Regions from separate parts of the Shewanella colwelliana genome, predicted to be linked through region 2. Evidence: predicted binding sites of a transcription regulator. Region 2 holds the regulator's gene; each other region holds the start of a gene.

Region 1 (7,112 bases), on a different contig from region 2:
CCCCAGGTTGACAACTTGTCATGCCCACGATCGACAACGCTAGCGGATTTAGAGCCCCTTAGAACCTCAATGAGATGGTTGATACCAAACTTTTGCTGCAAGCGAAAAATACAGGAGAGCACTTTCTGTGCATCTTGCACACCGTCATAGCGTTTTGGTGGGTCTAAGCAGATATCGCAGTTACCACAAGGCTCTGATGCACTCTCGTCAAAGTAGTGCAGTAACACTTGTCGACGGCACGTTTGCGCTTCAGCAAATGCAGCCATTGTATTGAGTTTATGAAACTCAACCTGCTGTTGTGGACCAGGCTCTTGTTGTTCAATCAGGTGGCGTACTCGGCCAATGTCTGCAGGGTCAAACAACAGCAGTGCTTCTGCATCTAAACCGTCACGCCCGGCACGTCCGGTCTCCTGATAATAAGCTTCAACGCTTTTAGGTATGTCATAATGCACCACAAAACGAACATTCGACTTGTTTATTCCCATACCAAATGCAACGGTTGCGACGACAATTTCAAGCTGGTCTTTTAGAAAGCGCTCTTGAATGTCAGCGCGCTCCTCTTGTGTCTTACCCGCGTGGTAGCCATCAGATTTATACCCTTGCAACCTTAAGCGTTCAGCCACTTCATCAACACGGCGGCGACTGCTACAGTAAATAATGCCACTGTTGCCATTTTGAGCTTGGATAAATTGGCGCAATTGATTAGCCGCATTGAGCTTTTCGGCCACGGTATAACGAATATTCGGCCTGTCAAAACTGGTCAACAACACATGCGGAGTGATCCCCAAGCGCTGACAGATATCGTGACGGGTAGCGTGGTCGGCGGTAGCGGTTAATGCCATAACAGGCACTGACGGGAACAACTGCTTAAGTTTACCAAGCAGTGCGTATTCAGGCCTAAAATCATGCCCCCACTGCGAAATACAATGGGCCTCATCGACAGCAAATAGCGAGATATTCAAACCTTGCATCCGTTCGATGAAACTCGGCATTAACAAGCGCTCAGGCGATACATACAGTAGCTTTAACTCACCGCGATGTAGTTGCTGAAAAATCTGTAACGAGGCTTCTCTCGATAAAGATGAATTTAGATAAGCTGCCGCAACGCCCATTTGACTAAGACTATCGACTTGATCTTTCATCAAGGAGATCAAAGGTGACACAACTAACGTCAAACCCGGTAGCAGTAGTGCTGGCAGTTGATAACAAAGGCTCTTACCGCCACCTGTTGGCATTATCACTAAACTGTCTTGTGCCTGACAGGCCTGCTCAATCACTTCCCGCTGACCTTGTCTAAAGGTACGGTAACCAAATACCGCCTGCAGGCAGTGTGAGAGCGGATCGGTGTCGGTGGTGTCGACTAAATTAGCAGCGGCGTCCATCTGTCATCATAGTTGTTAATCGGCCGCCTATTCTAAGGCAAGCTGCGCCTGCTTGTCTCGACTGTGAGTACTTAAAGTTGATTTAATTTCTTCCGCCATCAAATCGGCTAAAAATCCATCTAAGACTTGCCCCTATGATTATTAAGGGATAGATTAATTACTCTAAAGGAATGAAGTGATGATGGAGATCAGCCTTAATGACCACCGCAATCCAAGCACAAATTTTAGCCAGCGTTGCCGAAATATTCGATAGCAAAGTGCCGTTCCACAACTTACTTGGCATGGACATCAAACGTTACGACACTGACGGTGTCGAGGTTGTAGTGAGCATGAAGCCGCAACTGATCGGTAATATCCACCAGCAAATATTGCACGGTGGCGTAACGGCCACGGTGCTAGATGTTGTTGGCGGGCTAACTGCGTTTTCAGGATTAGTGGCCAGTCGGGATGATTGGAGCCTAGAAGACCTGCAGACTCGGCTACAAACCCTTGGCACCATAGATTTACGCGTTGACTACCTTCGGCCTGGTCGCGGCCAAGTATTTACCGGCACAGGCACAGTGATCCGTGCTGGCAACCGTGTATCGGTTTGCCGTATGGAGCTACATAATGAACAGGGCTCACACATCGCCTTTGGTACCGGAACCTACATGGTCGGTTAGCCCATGAGTTATTCATAACAGCGCTTGAGTCTAGAACTGTTGCACCCTACAATGCCACTCCTTCTCAATGACTAGAATCCCGAACCTATGGTCGATACCGAATACCGCAAAGGCGTTGCATTAGCAATTTGTGCCTACTGCCTTTGGGGCTTTGCCCCGTTATACTTCAAACTTTTACATCAGGTATCAGCGGCGGAAATTTTGGTTCATCGGGTAATTTGGTCGTTTGTTTTCATGATCATACTGATGAAGTTTATTGGGGGCTTCGCTAAGTTACGCCAACTGTTTCGTCAACCCAAGCAGTTAGGTGTACTAACGATCACCTCGGTGCTGATTGCAGGTAACTGGCTACTGTTTATCTGGGCCGTCAATAATGATCACATGCTCGATGCTAGCTTAGGTTATTTTATTAATCCATTACTTAACGTCTTGCTTGGTATGATATTTCTTGGTGAACGGTTACGTAAGCTACAGTGGTTTGCCGTAAGCCTTGCCTGTGCTGGAGTGTTCGTTCAATTAATCTCTTTTGGTTCTATCCCTTTGGTGTCATTGGCACTGGCCTCATCGTTTGGCTTTTATGGTTTACTGCGTAAAAAAGTTAATGTCGACGCTAAAACAGGCCTATTGGTCGAAACAGCCTTGCTACTTCCTGTCGCCATTATCTACCTGTTTGTCACACTCGACTCAGCCACTGCGAATATGTTTACCAATGAGATTAATATGAACTTATTACTTATTGCAGCAGGCGTTGTGACCTCGGTACCCTTACTCTGCTTTGCAGGCGCAGCGACACGTATCCCGCTGTCTATGCTTGGTTTCTTTCAATACATCGGCCCCAGTATTATGTTTATTCTGGCGGTCAGTTTATACAAAGAGCCTTTTGATCTTGAAAAAGGCATCACCTTTGCGTTTATCTGGAGTGCGTTGGTGATATTTACGCTTGATATGGCGTTAAAGCGTCGACGCAAGCAACAGGGCTAGTAACGACTCTGCCCGCTCAACACTCAATATCAGCAGATAGCCCTCTGTCGTTGGCAACACCAGTACATGATTGCTATTGGTAACGGACAATAGGGCTCTATCGCTATTGGAGATGGTATCTTTTAACTTGAACCATCCCAGTCTATAGCCGGGCAACCCCACGCCATTACTTCTATAACTCAGCTGTGGCGCATCAGCGTCATCCAAGCTAACAATACGTGCCTGCGAAATTAAAAGACTCTCCAAAGGCAATTCAGTGCGATACAAAGGAATATCGACCGTCATCGATGTCGGGGTGACACGAATATTGGCATCATGGGCCTTGAAAAACACCCAAGATAATAGACCCAATACCGCGATCACCATACCCAGCGCAGCAAATTTAGCGCCTTTGGGTAATGGTTTTATCTTTAGCAGAATTAAAATGAAGCCGATGCCGACCAGTAAAGAGACAAATGTCGCACTCGTTGCAGCATCGAAAGCCGTTAGCAGAAAGACTTGAGTATCCATGTTCAAGCACCCTATTTAAATGTCACTGAGGTCTCTGTTGAGCCCCACGATATAAGATTGAGCGGTGGCTCATCCTCAAATTGAATAGCCTCACTATGCACCGCACGACATATTATGTCAAATAGTGCATAACGCCCAACACAAGCAAAAAGACCACGCCTTAACGTGGTCTTCTAAGTGAGCTTTTACTAGAGATCTAACGCGAGAATTTTGGATTTACGTTGATAGTTATACAGCTGCTTTTTCATATCAGGTAATGCATCAACATCAACGATTTCAAAACCATGCTCAAGGAACCAATGGATACTACGCGTTGTTAGTGCAAACAAGCGAGAGTAACCTCGCACCTTGGCTTGCCCAATAATATTCTTCAGCAGTATGCTACCTCTATCGGCATCACGATAGTCAGGATGCACCACCAAGCAAGCAAACTCACCGGCATTGTCTTCCTCAAACGGATATAGCGCCGCACAACCAATGACCAGTCCGTCACGCTCAATAAGCATAAACTGCTCTATCTCCATCTCTAACTGTTCACGAGAACGTCTGACGAGGATTCCCGCCTCTTCCAGTGGACGAATCAGATCAAGCACACCACCAATATCGGTAATGCTGGCACGGCGCAGTCGCTCTGCGCTCTCGGTGACAATTTGGGTACCAATACCGTCGCGTGAAAAGAGCTCCTGCAACAAAGCACCGTCATCTAAGTAGCTGACAAAGTGACACCGAGCAACACCGTTACGGCAGGCATCGATACTCGCCTGCAGAAAAGCACGCGTGCCTACACACCAATTATCTTCGTCGGTCACCTCTGACAAAATGCGTTGTGCATCGGTTGGCATGAGTTCTGCCAACACTTCGCCAGCACTGTCGAGTATCCCTTTTTGAGCGCTAAAGCCGATCATCTTGTCAGCTTTAAGCTTAACCGCAATCTGGGTCGCCACTTCTTCGGCAGTAAGGTTAAAACTCTCACCCGTCACCGACGCCGCCACCGGGCCAAGTAATACAATACCGTGACTATCTAACTGCCGCTTTAGGCCTTGCACATCTATACGTCTTACTTTACCGCTAAGACTGAAATCGACCCCATTATCGATACCCAGTGGCTGGGCAATGACAAAGTTTCCACTGACCACGTTGATTTGTGCGCCTTGCATTGGAGTATTGCTCAAGCTCATCGATAAGCGTGCAGTAATGTCTAACTGCAATCCACCGACAACTTGCTTAATCACCTTAAACGACTCTTCATCGGTGATCCGCACGCCATTATAATACTCTGGCACCAATTGGCGTTGAGCAAGGGCCTCATCAATCTGCGGCCTAGCCCCATGCACAAGGACTATCTTAATCCCTAAGCTATGCAATAGCGCAATGTCATTGATAATAGAGCGAAACTGACTTTGTGCCAGCGCCTCACCACCTAACATCACCACAAATGTTTTTCCCCTATGTGCATTGACATAGGACGCTGAATGACGAAAACCGTCGACTAACTCAGTAGTGCGCACGCGCGTAACCCCTAATCACAATAAATATGTGCAGCACTGGCTGCAATAAGAATAACCAACCAATAATATTGCATTTAAATTCACTTTAAAAGCATTTATTTTCATTATGGAGAGATTAAATCGCAATAGGGGAACTAAGACGAGATATGAGTAATACAGTAAAAGTTAGTACGACAAAAATGGACGCGAACTCACCCCCTGATTTACTGTTGAAGTCGATACCAATCAGTATAAAGATACCAGCACAGCGACACTGAAGTTTAACTATAAAAAGGCCAAAAAAAAGCCCCTACGAATAGGGGCTTTTCAAAGAAGTTCAATCAAGAATTACTTGATTTTAGATTCTTTATACATAACGTGCTGACGAATAACTGGATCAAATTTCTTGATTTCCATTTTTTCAGGCATGTTACGTTTGTTTTTCTCAGTCGTGTAGAAATGACCAGTTTTAGCGCTAGAAACTAGCTTGATCTTCTCACGGTTACCTTTAGCTTTAGCCATGGTTTATTACACCTTCTCGCCGCGGGCACGAAGTTCTGCAACAACAACTTCGATACCTTTCTTATCGATAATACGCATACCTTTAGTAGATATACGTAGCTTAACGAAACGCTTTTCGTTTTCTAACCAGAAACGGTGGTTCTGTAGGTTAGGTAAAAAACGACGACGAGTCGCGTTTTTTGCGTGCGAACGGTTGTTACCAACCATAGGCTTCTTGCCAGTAACTTGGCATACTCTTGACATGTCAATCTTCTCCAAAAACAATTTAACGCTCGAGCACTAATGTACCTCGAATATGGCCGTCGCCCGAGGCACACAAAGAGGGCGCATTTTATACAGGATCTAAAATCAAAGATCAAGGGATATTCAATCTATCCATCCCCTCTCTGCAAACGAAACTATCTCACGATCGCCCACAACCATATGGTCTAGCAGCGAAACATCTATAGTTGCCAACGCGTATTTTAATCGCTCAGTAATTCGCCGATCAGCATGACTTGGCTCCGCAACCCCCGAAGGATGGTTGTGGCAAACAATGACAGCCGCGGCTTTTTTCTCAAGCACTAGACTCACCACTTCACGTGGATAAACCGAGGCTGAATCTATGGTACCTCGAAACAGTTCAACGAACTGAATCACTCGATGTTGGCTATCAAGCAATAAGATGGCAAACACTTCATAGGCACGATCCGCTAATTGTCTCATTAAATAGTCCCGAGTTAAATCAGGATCTGTTAAAATCTTGCCTCTTTGTAGATTTTCTTTCGAAATTCGCTTGCTAAGTTCCATTGCTGCCTGTAATTGCGCGTACTTTACTGGCCCGACTCCCTGAATATGACAAACTTCACTCTCACTCGCTGTCATTAGCGCTCTAAGACCACCAAAGTGACTAATCATGGCTCGCGCCAACGACACAGCACTTTGCCCTCTAAGGCCGTTTCTGAGCAGCACAGCCAACAACTCGGCATCAGATAGTTGGCAAGCCCCATCACGTAACAGTTTTTCTCGCGGCCCCTCTCCATCGGGCCAATCTCTAATTGTCATACCACCTCCCTGTTGAGACAATTTTGCCGTTAAAGGATTAGAGTATGGTCTAGTTTTTAAAAACTTGTATCCTCAAGCCCTGTGGGATTGTGATATGGTTAGCCCACGCCAATTAGGGCAACCTTGATACGATTAGTGATGAAGATGAGTCTGACAAATAAAAAGATATTGCTAGGGATAGGAGGCGGTATTGCAGCGTATAAATCCGCTGATTTAGTTCGCCGTCTAAAAGAACGCGGTGCCGATGTCCGGGTGGTCATGAGCCAAAGCGCCCAAGAGTTTATTACCCCACTAACACTGCAAGCCTTATCAGGCCATCCTATTGCTACAGATCTGCTCGACACCGCAGCTGAAGCGGCCATGGGGCATATTGAATTAGCCCGCTGGGCCGATTTAGTGATCATCGCGCCAGCAACAGCCAACCTCATCGCTCGTATCAATGCGGGCATGGCTGACGAGCTGATCACCACCACTTGCCTAGCCACTGAGGCTCCTGTCGTGCTCTGCCCTGCAATGAATCAGCA
Region 2 (7,112 bases):
ATCGAGTGCATGAAAGAGTTACCAGCTGCGTTGTTGTTAAGGCCTGTCGGATTTGAGAACCTTGCGACGTATGTTTATCAATTTGTCTCTGATGAACAGTTAGAGCATGGTGCGTTAGCGGCAATCGTTATTGTCCTTGTGGGGTTAGTGCCCCTTATCTATTTAAATCGTTCTTTGGAGCAGCGTACTTAAGATGTCGACGTTAACAATAGAAAACGTTCATAGTGATTATCGCGGACAAGTTATTTTGAATGGGCTGAGTTTGAATGTGGCGCAAGGAGAAATCGCTGCGCTCCTTGGTCCCAGTGGCTGCGGGAAGACCACATTGTTACGCGCTATCGCGGGGCTACAAGGCATATCCCAAGGCAAAATTGGCATCAATGGCCGATTACTTTCTGCTGACAAGCTGTTTGTTCCCAGTGAAGCCCGGGAAGTGGGGATGATATTTCAAGATTACGCTTTGTTTCCGCACTTAACGGTGGCTGAAAACGTGTTATTTGGCGTTAAGGCGTTAACGACGGCGGAACGTGCGCATCGTTTAGATGAGATGTTGACACTGGTCAAGCTGGATGGCTTAGGATCGCGTTATCCCCACGAGCTTTCGGGTGGCCAGCAGCAGCGGGTGTCAATTGCCCGAGCCTTGGCCTATGAGCCTGAACTATTATTGCTGGACGAACCCTTTTCAAATATCGATGCGAAAGTGCGTAATGAGATGATGCTTGAGATTCGTGCCATTCTAAAGCAGCGTAATGTTAGCGCTATTTTTGTGACTCACAGTAAAGATGAGGCCTTTGTGTTTGCGGATAAGCTGGCATTATTCCAAGATGGAAAAATCGCGCAATACGGTGATGCAGAGCAGTTATATTCAATGCCAAGTAATCGATATGTGGCTGACTTTTTGGGTGGCGGAAATTATCTTTCAGGCGAAGTGACTGGGGCTCATCATTTTTCTACTGTGCTGGGGGAGGTTCAAAGTACCACGCCGTTGGGTAACGGTGTTGGCAGCAGTGCAGAGTTATTACTGAGGCCTGAACAGATAACACTTGCTGCTGTTGCAGAAGGTAGCGCTGAAATCATAGAGAGACGCTTTCTCGGGAACATCTGTCATTATCGAGTGCAAGTAGGGCAAACTCTTTACGATATAAAGTCGGCGCTAACGACACTTGGAATAGGACAGCGGGTCAAGTTATCCGTAGCGCCTCATGGCTTGGTTCTGTTCTAAACCATTAATTTGATGGTGATGTAGCATTTTTGTAAACCATTATGGCTGCCTAGATGAAAAAACGTTACTCTACAAAGTTATTGGGGTTTCGTTTTACCGATTTGTGGGCTTGTTAGTACTATTAATCGCTAAAGTTTCGGATAATAGTGCCGAAATTGAAACTGGTAAAGGTAGGGTTTAAATGGATAGTCAGGTTATGCCACGTGAACAGCTGGGTGTGTGTGCTGAGGGGAATTTACACAGTGTCTATTTGATGTTTAATGCCGAGGATGGTATTGAATCACAACTGCGTCCTTGTGTTGCAAATGTAGCGCAATATATCTGTGAATTATCAGATCAATATACTGATAGCGCTTTTAATGGTTTTGTCGCCATTGGTGCCAACTACTGGGATAGCCTATATCCAGCTAAACGTCCTGCGCAATTAAGGCCTTTTCCTGCGATGAATGCTGATAATCGTGATGCGCCCGCTCACGAATATGACCTATTTGTTCACTTACGTTGTGACCGCTTTGACATACTTCACCTTGTTGCCAATGAAGTGTGCCAGATGTTTGAAGGTTTGGTTGAGCTGGTTGACGAAGAGCGTGGTTTCCAGTTCATGGATAATCGTGATTTAACTGGGTTTGTTGACGGCACAGAAAATCCTAAAGGTAGGCATCGCCAAGATGTAGCATTAGTCGGTGATGAAGACATTAGTTTTAAAGCGGGCAGTTATGTACATGTGCAGAAGTTTGCTCATAACCTGAGTAAATGGAATCGACTACCGCAGAAGAAACAGGAAGACATTATCGGTCGTACTAAGATTGATAATATTGAATATGCATCGGACGATAAGCCATTAACCAGCCATATTAAGCGGGTTAATCTAAAAGATGAAAATGGCAATTCAATGGAAATTTTGCGCCAGAGTATGCCTTATGGCTCAGTAAAAGAGCAGGGACTCATGTTTATTTCTAACTGTCGAAATTCGGTGAATTTTGAAAAAATGCTACACAGTATGATCCATGGCGATGCAGACGGTCATCATGACCACCTAATGCACTTCACTCAAGCGTTAACGGGGTCTTCATTCTTTGCGCCATCATTAGATTTTATGAATGACGCAGCCAACTGATTAGCGGCTTGAAAAAAACACACCCTAAGGTGTGTTTTTTTTACTCATCAGGGTCCCAATAGTTTGTCGGTCGTTTGGCGTAAATTTCATCGATTGATCTGACCTGCACTTTATTGTTTTCGGGGTACACCACCACATCATGCATATCCCGGTTACCAACGACCATAAAAACAAAGTCCTCATCTGAGTCGTTTCTTAGAGTGTGGGAAATCGCGCTATTGGCGTTGAAGCAGATATAGTCGCCTTGCTTAAAAGGGTGGGGAACACCGTTAATCAGTAGGGTCGCTTCTCCTTGCATAGCGTAGATATGCTCCTCCTCTTTAGTATGGTAATGCGCCACTGAAGAGAGTTTGCCTGGAGAGAGTTTCTCCATCGTCACCCCAATTTTTTCACATCCAGCCGCGTCGCCGATATGTTTTTGCTGACTGCTATAGTTATCGGAGTGTTGCCATGATTCCCAGCAAATATCATCGATATTAATTATTGTATTTTTCATCTAAGATCCTTAGCCAGCTTTCTACTACGTTCGGCCTATTAATCTCTCATGAAAGTGAAACTTATTCAATATATGGTATCCAATGTTGCTAAGCATAAAAAAAGACGCACTAGGCGTCTTCTTTATCATCAAGCCGTTTAATCGGCATAATTAAATAGTGATTTCACTGTGTCGAGTGTTTTGTCGATATCTTTAATGTTCGATGGACAAATGAAAATGGTGTCATCTCCGGCAATAGTACCTAAAATGCCTTCTGGTTTACCGATAGAGTCTAGAAGTCTCGCTATCAGCTGCGCTGCACCTGGGCTGGTTCTTACGACTATCATCGATTGATTATGGTCGACGTCGAGCACTAAGTTTTTAAGTGGACTTCCAGCTGTCGGTACACCCAACTCTGCAGGTAAGCAATACACCATCTCTTGCTTGGCATTGCGCGTGCGCACCGCGCCAAACTTACTGAGCATGCGCGACACTTTTGATTGATTGATGTTGCTGTACCCTTCGGCTTGAAGGGCATTGACGATTTCGCTTTGAGAGCCGAAGCGCTCCTCTTTTAAAATCGCTTTAAAGGTCTTAACAAGTTCGTCTTGATTTTTAGTTGCTTGCATAATTTATTTATTCTTTATTCACAAAACTGCTTTATTCTGAATAGCTTTGAATTATTTGTCAACGAATATTCGGATATGATGAATAATAATTCAGTTTGGTGTCTGTGTGGTGAGATGAGAGACATGTTGCGCAGATAAGGTAGGCACTATACGTTATTTGAGTCAAAATTAATAATTTAGAGCAAAAAGACAAAATATACGCTCACACTACTAAGGGATAATTGAATTATTGGTGTGATTACAGTAATGTTGCGCCATCGGTGAATTTAGATCTATATCACAAATATCCAAGAAATGACGGAGATAACTATGAAAGTTGCTGTACTTGGTGCCGCTGGTGGTATTGGCCAGGCTCTTGCCCTACTGCTTAAAACACAATTGCCTGCCGGCTCAAAACTGTCCCTTTATGATATCGCTCCTGTAACACCTGGTGTTGCAGTTGACCTTAGCCACATCCCTACTGCGGTTGAGGTGAAAGGTTTTGCAGGTGAAGATCCTACGCCTGCATTAGAAGGTGCAGATGTTGTGCTTATCTCTGCTGGTGTTGCGCGTAAGCCTGGTATGGATCGTTCAGATCTGTTCAATATTAACGCTGGCATTGTCAGAAACCTTGTTGAAAAGTGTGCGGCAACTTGCCCTAAAGCACTGATTGGTGTCATTACTAACCCTGTAAATACCACTGTGGCAATTGCTGCTGAAGTATTAAAAGCTGCAGGCGTGTACGACAAAAATCGTTTATTCGGTGTGACGACACTTGATGTTATCCGTTCTGAAACATTTGTCGCCGAAGCAAAAGGCTTAGATGTTGCGGATGTCAAAGTGAACGTGATCGGTGGCCATAGCGGTGTAACGATTCTTCCACTGCTATCGCAAGTTGAAGGTGTGAGCTTCAGTGATGAAGAGGTTGCAGCCCTTACTACTCGTATTCAGAATGCGGGTACTGAAGTCGTTGAAGCTAAAGCCGGTGGCGGTAGTGCAACACTTTCTATGGGTCAAGCGGCATGCCGCTTTGGTTTATCACTGGTTCGTGGCCTGCAAGGTGATGCCAATGTGGTTGAGTGTGCTTATGTCGATGGTGGCAGTGAGCATGCAGAATTTTTCGCACAACCGATTCTTCTTGGTAAGAATGGTGTTGAGCAAGTATTAGCTTATGGCGACGTAAGCGAGTTTGAAGCCAACGCGCGTGATGCGATGTTAGATACGCTAAAGGCTGATATTAAGCTTGGTGTTGAATTCGTTAAGTAAGCTAGACGAATCAATAAAAAAGGAGCCGATTGGCTCCTTTTTTGTTATTTAAATCTTTGCGTCATTAACCAATCATTAGTGATTGCGCGCGACAGCTATTCTAGCTAATGATATTAATGCTTGCTTGTAGTCGGACTCAGGAAGGATATCAAGCGCGTTAATGGCCTTCTCAGCCTCTTCTAGGGCTCTTGTTTCAGTATATTGAAGCGCACCACATTCATTGAGCGCATTTAAAATGGTTTCTATGTGGCCTGAGCCGTCACCTTGTTCAATGGCTTCGCGGATCAACTTTTTAGCTTCATCAGTGCCGTTAGCGATTGCATAGATTAACGGTAGTGTCGGTTTGCCTTCTGCCAGGTCATCACCAATGTTCTTACCTAGCTCTTCAGTTTCTGCAGTGTAGTCGAGTAGATCATCGGTTAACTGGAACGCAGTGCCTAAGTACTTGCCGTAATCGGCCAGCGCGGTTTGAACCTCTATGCTGCTGTCAGCAAGCACACCAGCAAGGCGGGTCGCCGCTTCGAATAGTTTGGCCGTTTTACAGTAGATGACTCGCATATAGCTGTCTTCTGTGGTGTCTGGGTCGTTACAGTTCATTAACTGCAGTACTTCACCTTCAGCAAGTACGTTAGTAGCATCGGCTAAGACTTCTAGCACTTGCATACTTTTAAGTTCTGTCATCATTTGAAAAGAGCGAGTGTAGAGAAAGTCCCCAACTAATACGCTAGCGCTGTTGCCAAACAATGCGTTGGCAGTTTCTCTGCCGCGTCGTAGCATGGATTCATCGACAACATCATCGTGTAACAGTGAAGCGGTATGGATAAACTCGACAATGGCTGCCAACTTAAGGTGTGCTTCGCCTTCATATGCAATGGCGCGAGCGGCTAGAATTGACAGCAGTGGGCGTAATCGTTTGCCCCCTCCATTAATAATATAGAAACCTAACTGATTAATTAGGGCTACATCTGATTCTAATTGCTTATAAATAAGCTGATCGACGGCTTTCATATCTACGTCAGCTAACTGACGGATGGCATTCAAATCCATATATAGGCTCTACTTTTAGGGTTGCAGCGTAATTCAGGCAGCCCAAATTAAGGCGAAAATGTTATAATGATTCGATTCTACCTAAAAATGTGTCGCAAGACAGTATTAGAAGACTAATGTGCGAGTAATTCCGATCTTTTTTTGATCAAAGTGAATTAGGGCTTGTCAGCTTGGTCTTCTTAGCGTAAACTCCGCGACCATTGTCATTAAAGCTTTTATAGCACCCAGCCAAACTAAAAAGGTCTGCGTGCTAGAAATATCGGAGTAAAATAGCTATGTACGCTGTTTTTCAAAGTGGTGGTAAGCAGCACCGTGTTGCTGAAGGCCATACTGTTCGTCTAGAAAAATTAGAAGTCGCTACAGGCGAAACTGTCGAATTTGACCAAGTTCTTTTGGTTGCTGACGGTGAGACTGTACACGTTGGTGCACCTTTAGTTGAAGGTGGTAAGGTTGTAGCTGAAGTTGTCAGCCATGGCCGTGGCGAAAAGGTAACTATCGTTAAGTTCCGTCGTCGTAAGCACCACGATAAGAAGATGGGCCACCGTCAGTGGTTCACCGAAGTTAAAATTACAGCTATCAACGCTTAATTAGGAGTCTAACTCATGGCACATAAAAAAGCTGGCGGTTCTACTCGTAACGGCCGCGATTCAGAAAGTAAACGTCTTGGTGTTAAGCGTTTCGGTGGTGAATCAGTTCTAGCTGGTAACATCATCGTTCGTCAACGTGGTACTAAATTCCACGCAGGTGTTAACGTAGGTATTGGTCGTGACCATACTCTATTTGCACTAACTGACGGTAAAGTTAAGTTTGAAGTTAAAGGTCCTAAGAACCGCAAGTTCATTAGTATCGAAGCTTAATCTTTAGCTAACCTAAGCTAGTTTATAAAGCCCTGCCTCTGGTAGGGCTTTATTGTTTATGAAGATTATTATCTGGTGAAAGAGCCGAACGCTACGCTCCAGCACCAGTTGAGAATCGATTTATTGATGCATAATGGGCGTCGATAGATCGGTAGAGCAATTGTTTTTTGGCGGTAATATTAGATAGGCAGTATAATCCGTCTATCGTGTGGTGCCTGGAGTTGGTATGAAGTTTGTCGATGAAGCTGTGATCAGAGTTGAAGCTGGTGATGGCGGTAGTGGTTGCGTGAGTTTTAGACGCGAGAAATATGTTCCGGATGGTGGTCCTGATGGCGGTGATGGTGGTGATGGCGGTAGTGTTTACTTACAGGCCGACGAAAACCTGAATACCCTGATTGAATTCCGTTTTGAACGCTTTCATTTTGCTGAACGTGGTAAGAATGGTCGCGGTCGAGACTGTACTGGCCATGGCGGTGAAGATCTTATTCTTAAGGTGCCGGTGGGAACACGCGCTGTGGAT
Region 3 (7,112 bases), on a different contig from region 2:
TTTATCAGGGGTTACCGATTTAGAAAATAAGGTGTGCGACACCTGCAATGACTGGCAGGGTAACCAATGTTCTGAGGATAAAGACGACAAACAACTCAAAAATGTTGACCGGGATTTTGCTACCGATTAATAGCGCGCCGACTTCACTCATGTAAATAAGCTGAGTGACAGACATGGCGGCAATAATGAAGCGTGTCATGTCAGATTCGATTGAACTGGCCAAAATCGATGGAATAAACATATCAGCAAAGCCGACCACAATCGTTTTTGAGGCTTCGGTGGCTTCAGGTACTTGCAGCAGTTCGAGTAACGGGATAAATGGCATACCGAGATAATCAAAGATAGGCGTGTATTCAGCGATGATCAGCGCAATAGTCCCTATGGCCATGACCACGGGGATCACACCAAAGACCATATCGATAACGTTTTTCAAACCATCCTTTAAGGTATGAACCACGCCATCAGCTTTTTCTGCTTTGGCGAGAGCTTGCTCTATACCCCATGAGAAGACCCCTTTGCCTTGTGGGATCACTTCGTCATCAGGGTGACGAGGAGTGTCATCAATATAGTGGTCTTTTTTCCATGATAAGGGTGGCAGTTTTGGCACAATAATGGCCGCCACGATGCCCGCTAAACAGACGGTTAGATAAAATGGTACAAAAAGGTGCTCGAGTTTAACTTGCGAAATCACCACCAAAGAGAAGGTGATTGAGACCGCTGAGAATGTGGTGCCAATAACAGCGGCTTCACGTTGGGTGTAGAAGCGAGACTCATATTGTTTGCTGGTCATCAAAATGCCCACACTGCCGTCACCTAACCATGAGGCCATACAGTCGATGGCACTGCGTCCAGGTAAGTTAAAGACTGGGCGCATGATTTTGGTTAATAGGGTGCCGAATAACTCGAGCAGACCAAAATTAAGCAGCAGCGGCAGTAGCATGCCAGCAAAAATGAACACGCAAAAAAGAACGGGTAACAGATCGTTTAGCACCAGGGCTCCGGTATCACCAGAGCGGATAGCTTCGGGGCCGATACCACTGAAGGTCAAAACGATAAATACGGCACCAACAACACGTACAATCGCCCACATGGGGCTGACGTTTAGTAAGGCATTAAAAAAATGACTATTGATAATGATGCGTGGTTTGATGAGCTTAGCAATGAGCGTAGCGATGGCGGTCGCCACAACGACGAAAGTGACAATACCTGTAATGGCATCACCTAAAAATGCTTGTAATCCCTTCGACACAATCGCGATAGGGATCGTAATCGCGTCTTGATAACTGATTGGCGTCATAAACAGTAGCAAGCCGATCAGCGACGGAATGAGAAAAGTCAGTATTGTCTTTACGTTATGGGTTTGTTTTTCTGACACAATTTTTACCCTAAATTACACTACTTGCACAGCGGCAATAAATTAATCTTAGATCCATGATTTAATACACTATGAATATCCATTCAATAGTGAGTGGGGGAGATTACCCCCTAAGCCTAGTGATGTAAAACGATTATAATGCTTGATTGGGTGAACCACAGCACAAGAATAGTTATTAGCACTTTATGACTATTTATATTGTAACCAATATTTGTTGATTTGCACCATGTACTTTTGGGTTAAATTTATTTAAAAACAATGTAATAAGATTGTTCTTCAGTTGTGGCGTCGATAGTTTGAGTGACGGATGAGTGGGTGCCTTTGTCTAGGTTTGCCATGAGCCTTTGGGGCTAGCAGTGTAGACCTCTCAAGCGCCTGTTTACTTTGTTGGATATGTCACCAATACAATGGTGGTTAACGTGTTGTGTAGACAGTGAGTTGTTGAGTGATATCTTGGTTTTAGTGATGGTCGTACAACTGCTTAATAATTTTATCGGGGTTACGACGCCAATGATTGTCCGCTATAGAAATAACTTTTATCCATTTGTTGCAAGAAATATGCGCTAGACCGCTGCATAAAAATCTGATTCCATATATGTTAGCGAGTGATCAAAAAATAATAAATAAGGGATTATGATTTCAAGACAAAAAAAACTATCGATACTGGCGTTTAGGTTCGGTCTGCTTGGACTTGTAGGGCATCTATTGGGCCTAACTTTGGCTGTGCTGGGTTTTGAAGATTTTAACGGTCATGGTTTTAGCTTATTTAATTTCTCTCTAAGCGAGCTAGGGCAATATGGTTTGTCTGATTTGGCAGTCGTATTTAATGGTGGTCTGTTCTTTGGCAGTTTAAGCTTGGTGCTGTTTTGTCTGTTTTCGTTGCAAAATGCGGATAGTACTTGGCTTTACTCTGTGTTTGCTGTGTTAGTGCTGTCGCTATTCTCTCTTGCCGTTACAGGGTTGTTTCCTGTGAATGTTTACCATTTACATACCTTAGGTATTGAGTACTTTTTTTACTTCAGTTTTGTCGCCATCGCGCTATATATCGGTTACCTACTGCAACCTCCTTTTGGCGTAAAAACGTTTTCCTGCACGGGAAGTTTGCTGCTGAGCCTATTGACGTTAGTTTGTATGGGGGCATTTATTTTATTGGCACATTTTGACATTAGTATGGTCGCCAATGGACGTTGGTTCTATCATGACTTTATTATGATAGAACCCAGACCAGAGTATTGGTGGCCTGTCATGTTGGAGTGGTTATCGCTAGGGCTATTTTTGTTGTGGGTGTGCCCGCTGGTGTTGAGTCAGCGAGCCTTTCGACGGCGCAAAACTTAAGACAGCATGTTTAGCCCAGCTTGCTGATGCCAATAGCCGTTGCATTTTAGGGCGTCAGCGTTATCCGTTACCTTGCTTATATCATTGGCAATCTCGATTGATGCCATCGCACTCGGTGACACTCTAAAGTAGTCTACTCCCAGACCTTGCATAATGGCTTGTTGATCGCGAAGGTCACACAAACTGGCCGATTGAGTTTGAATGCCATTTAATCGCAGCAGCGGTTGCGCCTCTTGGGTTTGTGCTAACAAGCCTTTTGGGTGTTGAATACAAACGGTCTGGCACTTGTCCTTGGCCAGTCCCATATGTCTTGCGCTAAAGCAGCGTGCTGAATGGGCCAGTGGCATATATCCGTGACCAAAGACTTCGACTTCGACACGCTTTGGTGTCAATGCATCAACTACTGATACTAACCATTGCTGGGAGAGCTCAAGAGGCATGACAAATCGTTGCATCCCCCAAGTAGCGAGTTTGTTCAAGGTCGCCGCATTGTAGTTGTTTATGCTAGGGCCGCAAACGAAGGGCAGCCCATGACTTCTGGCCACTTCGACGGCACCCATATCATTGGCTTCAATGATAAACTCACCATTATCAACTTGCTTTTTAAGTTCACTAAACTCTGATTGTGCTTCGATAAGTGTCAGAGTAGAGATCACCACTTGCTTGCCTGAAGCTGTTAACTCCTTAGCAATTTGCAAATAGTCACTAAACTTCACTTCGCGACGGCGACTGCATACCGTCTCACCAACATAGACTAGCGGAATATCGCTATTGGCGACCGCTTGATAAAATTCGATAACTTGTGCTTTGGGCCAACAATATAACAATGGGCCGAGGGATGTTTTCATCGTCTGTCCTTATGGGCTATTGCCACGTGCGCTCGTAGGCACCTAGGGTAGTGATTTGACCTTCAGAAACTTTAGCCAGCGCATGCTCCCAACTGTCTTGGGTGCTAAATGCACTTGGGTTATTGAGGTAAGTATCGATAGCCTGTCGCCACACTCTAGTGACCTGCTCAACATAAGCTGGGCTGCGTTGGCGTCCCTCGATTTTTAACGATACAACGTTCGCTTTAGCGAGTTCGGGTAGCAAACTGAGCGTGTTAAGGCTGGTGGGAGATTCCAATAGATAGCTAGGTTGGGGGTTCTCCTCTGTGGTGTATCGACCTTTGCAAACCACGGGATACCCCATCTGCTCATCAATATCAGATTGGTCGATTAATACCTCATTGAGACGAGTCAGGCGACGATCGCCAACCTCTTGCCAGCGTACATCTTTAGCTGGCGAGCAGGAACCTCCGGTATTGGGCGACTGACCTGTCACATAAGAGGAAAGGTGGCAACGACCTTCTGCCATAATGCAGAGGCTACCAAATGCGAACACTTCCAGGTCGACAGGGGTGACTTTGGCCAGATCTCTGACCTGCTTCATTGATAGCACGCGCGGGAGTACGGCCCGTTCAATATTAAACTCTTTCTTATACAGCGTTAGCGCGCCAAGGTTGGTGGCACTGGCTTGTACCGAGAGGTGCAGTGGCAGGTGAGGATAACGACTATGCGCGTAATCGAGCAGCGAAAGGTCGGCCATTATCAGTGCATCAACGCCAGTATTGGCGGCAAGATCTATCGCTTGATACCAGCGCTGCTCTTCACCAGGTTTAGGGAAAGTATTAATGGTCAGGAAGATTTTTTTGCCTTGCTGCTTAGTATAGTCAACCGCCTGGGCAAGCTTCTTTGGCGTAAAATTTAAGCCAGCGAATGAACGAGCATTGGTGTCATCCTTTAAGCCTAAATAGATGGCATCGGCGCCAGCGTTAAGGGCGACTTTTAAGGATGCTAGGTTACCAGCGGGACACAGTAGTTCCATTTTGAGGCGCTCTCTGAAAAATAGTGAAGTGTAAAAGGGTTTGGCAGAGAAAATCTTGATGTAAAACAGGTTTGTGATCATAAAAGCTGGTTAAAATTGCTTTCATTCTCAGTCTTGCTAATTTTGGCGGGACATTTCTTGAAAACTTGAGTTGGTTCAACTCTTTCGAACTCAATGCTTGTTAGGAGTATATTTGCGATGCAAAAGAACTTGATGGCCACCTTGGCTCAGCAGTTGTTGCAATATGGGCCGGTCGTGGCCGCTAAGCCGTTAACATTAGTGCCATTTTCGTTTAAAGCTCGGATTTTAGAAAAGCTACTTAACCAGCTCATGGCAACGCAGATTGAAGACGAGGAGCTTGAGTTTCTCAGTGAGCGTTGGGTTGAGATCAATATCACTGATATGCAGCTTAGTTTCCAAGTCAGTTTTGAAACACAGTTTATGATTCGAGAAATGGGAAGCGCTGAGGTGATCTTTAGCGGTGAAACCAAAGAGCTGTTACTGATAGCGGCAGGCAAAGAAGACCCTGATACTCTGTTTTTCCAGCGTAAACTGTCGATTGAAGGCGATACCGAGTTGGGCCTAGAGGTGAAAAACCTACTGTTGAGTATTGAGTTTGATACCATGCCGTCACTCGTCAGAGATAGCATCGAGCGCCTTGCTGCGATGGTGATGCAGCTCCAGACTAAAGCCGATACGAAGTGGGCGTAGTGTGATTTTAAGGTAAAAAAAAGCGAAGTCGATGACTTCGCTTTTTTAGTCGTTAGCTAATAGGCTTGCCAGTGATCAGGTGATATTTAACCAATAGCTCATCGTCAGATTCGACATGCTCGGGATCGGGGTCAATACAATCGATAGGGCAAACCGATACGCAAGTGGGTTTGTCGTAATGACCGACACACTCTGTGCAGAGGTCTGGGTCAATTTCATAGATCTCTTCACCCATGGTGATGGCCTGATTTGGGCATTCAGGCTCACACATATCACAGTTAATGCAACTATCGTCGATCAGTAATGCCATGGTGTCAGGCCCAATTATGCTGGAGTATGCGGATTACGGGTATTCTGACCTTCGGTCAAATTACGCATCAATATTGCTTTGTCGATGTCGACCTCTTTAGGTACGGGCAAGAAGACAAAGTGTCCTGATCCTAGACCAGCTTCAACACTTTCACCCTTGCGGTTTTCTAAATAATCGATAGTTAGATTGATATTACCTTGTGGCGTCATCAATTCAACACTGTCGCCAACAGAGAACTTGTTCTTTACATCGATTTCAGCCATGCCTTGTGCGTTACGCTTACCTGTCAGCTCGCCAACAAACTGTTGGGTGTCACTGATAGAATAACCATAGTCATAGTTTTGGTATTCGTCATGGACATGACGACGCAAGAACCCTTCAGTGTACCCTCGGTGTGCAAGCCCTTCCAGTTGGTACATCAGTGCTGGGTTAAACTCACGTCCAGCAGCGGCATCTTCAATAGCTTGACGATAAAGCTGTGCTGTACGCGCGACATAATAGAAAGACTTGGTACGACCTTCGATTTTAAGTGAGTCGATGCCTATTTTGGTCAAACGCTCTACATGTTGAATCGCGCGTAGATCTTTAGAGTTCATGATATAAGTACCATGTTCATCTTCAAACGCTGGCATATATTCGCCAGGACGACCCGCTTCTTGCAGTAAAACAATGTCACTGCTTGGCTCACCAGCCCCTAGTGTTGGGTTGTGTACTTGAACATCAGGGTTAACCGCGACAATGTCACCGGTTTCTGTTTGCATTGCTTCATGGGTATCGTACTTCCAACGGCAGGCATTGGTACAAGTCCCTTGGTTAGGATCGCGCTTATTAATATAGCCAGAAAGTAGGCAACGACCCGAGTAGGCCATGCATAGTGCACCGTGGACAAACACCTCTAGTTCGATATCGGGGCAACGCTGACGGATCTCTTCTATCTCATCGAGCGAAAGTTCACGCGACAGAATGACACGCTTAATACCTTGTTGTTGCCAAAATTTCACCGAGGCCCAGTTGATCGCGTTTGCTTGCACTGAGAGATGCACGACTTGATCTGGAAATGCTTCACGTACCATCATAATCAGGCCTGGATCGGACATGATCAGCGCATCAGGCTGCATCGCCACTACAGGTTCCATATCTTTGATGTAAGTTTTGAGCTTAGTATTGTGCGGGGCAATGTTACTCACCACATACAACTTTTTACCTAAACTATGTGCTTCTTGAATCCCGGTAGCCAGGTTTTCCATTTTGAAGTCATTGTTACGCACACGCAGGCTATATCTCGGCTGGCCAGCATAGACAGCGTCGGCGCCATAAGCAAAGGCATAACGCATATTTTTTAAGGTCCCAGCAGGAGACAGTAGCTCAGGTTTAAACATAGTTTCTCTCAATTTACAGGTATCGAACTAACTCGGGGCGGGCATTTTACTCAATGCCAGCCTTGATATGCAAATCTGAAAGTGTTTATTTTGTGGTCAATCGCAAGGTGGTACTACAATACAGCTTTAAGCCGCA

The links. Region 2 encodes ArgR, which controls arginine synthesis, uptake and breakdown. Its sites were predicted from a motif close to ANTGAATANNTATTCANT; they were not measured.
Region 1: a site for ArgR is predicted at 5,111-5,128, ahead of argA (amino-acid N-acetyltransferase). Genes of this name have one in related genera too.
Region 3: a site for ArgR is predicted at 1,446-1,463, ahead of BEL05_RS12765 (YjiH family protein). Genes of this name have one in related genera too.

The regions. Positions count from the first base shown of each region.
Region 1 covers NZ_MCBT01000033.1:167,464-174,575, reverse strand. Annotated here, with positions in the region: gene recQ (DNA helicase RecQ) at 1-1,382, opposite strand, end outside; gene BEL05_RS11395 (thioesterase family protein) at 1,580-2,044, shown strand; gene rarD (EamA family transporter RarD) at 2,132-3,025, shown strand; gene BEL05_RS11385 (hypothetical protein) at 2,996-3,535, opposite strand; gene argA (amino-acid N-acetyltransferase) at 3,724-5,043, opposite strand; gene rpmG (50S ribosomal protein L33) at 5,371-5,544, opposite strand; gene rpmB (50S ribosomal protein L28) at 5,551-5,787, opposite strand; gene radC (RadC family protein) at 5,911-6,588, opposite strand; gene coaBC (bifunctional phosphopantothenoylcysteine decarboxylase/phosphopantothenate--cysteine ligase CoaBC) at 6,733-7,112, shown strand, end outside.
Region 2 covers NZ_MCBT01000046.1:99,611-106,722, forward strand. Annotated here, with positions in the region: gene BEL05_RS15915 (ABC transporter permease) at 1-192, shown strand, start outside; gene BEL05_RS15920 (ABC transporter ATP-binding protein) at 194-1,222, shown strand; gene BEL05_RS15925 (Dyp-type peroxidase) at 1,404-2,339, shown strand; gene BEL05_RS15930 (cupin domain-containing protein) at 2,380-2,835, opposite strand; gene argR (transcriptional regulator ArgR) at 2,973-3,443, opposite strand; gene mdh (malate dehydrogenase) at 3,753-4,688, shown strand; gene ispB (octaprenyl diphosphate synthase) at 4,764-5,735, opposite strand; gene rplU (50S ribosomal protein L21) at 6,011-6,322, shown strand; gene rpmA (50S ribosomal protein L27) at 6,338-6,592, shown strand; gene cgtA (Obg family GTPase CgtA) at 6,819-7,112, shown strand, end outside.
Region 3 covers NZ_MCBT01000041.1:90,264-97,375, forward strand. Annotated here, with positions in the region: gene BEL05_RS12765 (YjiH family protein) at 20-1,297, opposite strand; gene BEL05_RS12770 (hypothetical protein) at 2,009-2,710, shown strand; gene BEL05_RS12775 (U32 family peptidase) at 2,707-3,558, opposite strand; gene ubiU (ubiquinone anaerobic biosynthesis protein UbiU) at 3,575-4,576, opposite strand; gene ubiT (ubiquinone anaerobic biosynthesis accessory factor UbiT) at 4,775-5,287, shown strand; gene BEL05_RS12790 (YfhL family 4Fe-4S dicluster ferredoxin) at 5,340-5,597, opposite strand; gene trhP (prephenate-dependent tRNA uridine(34) hydroxylase TrhP) at 5,612-6,976, opposite strand.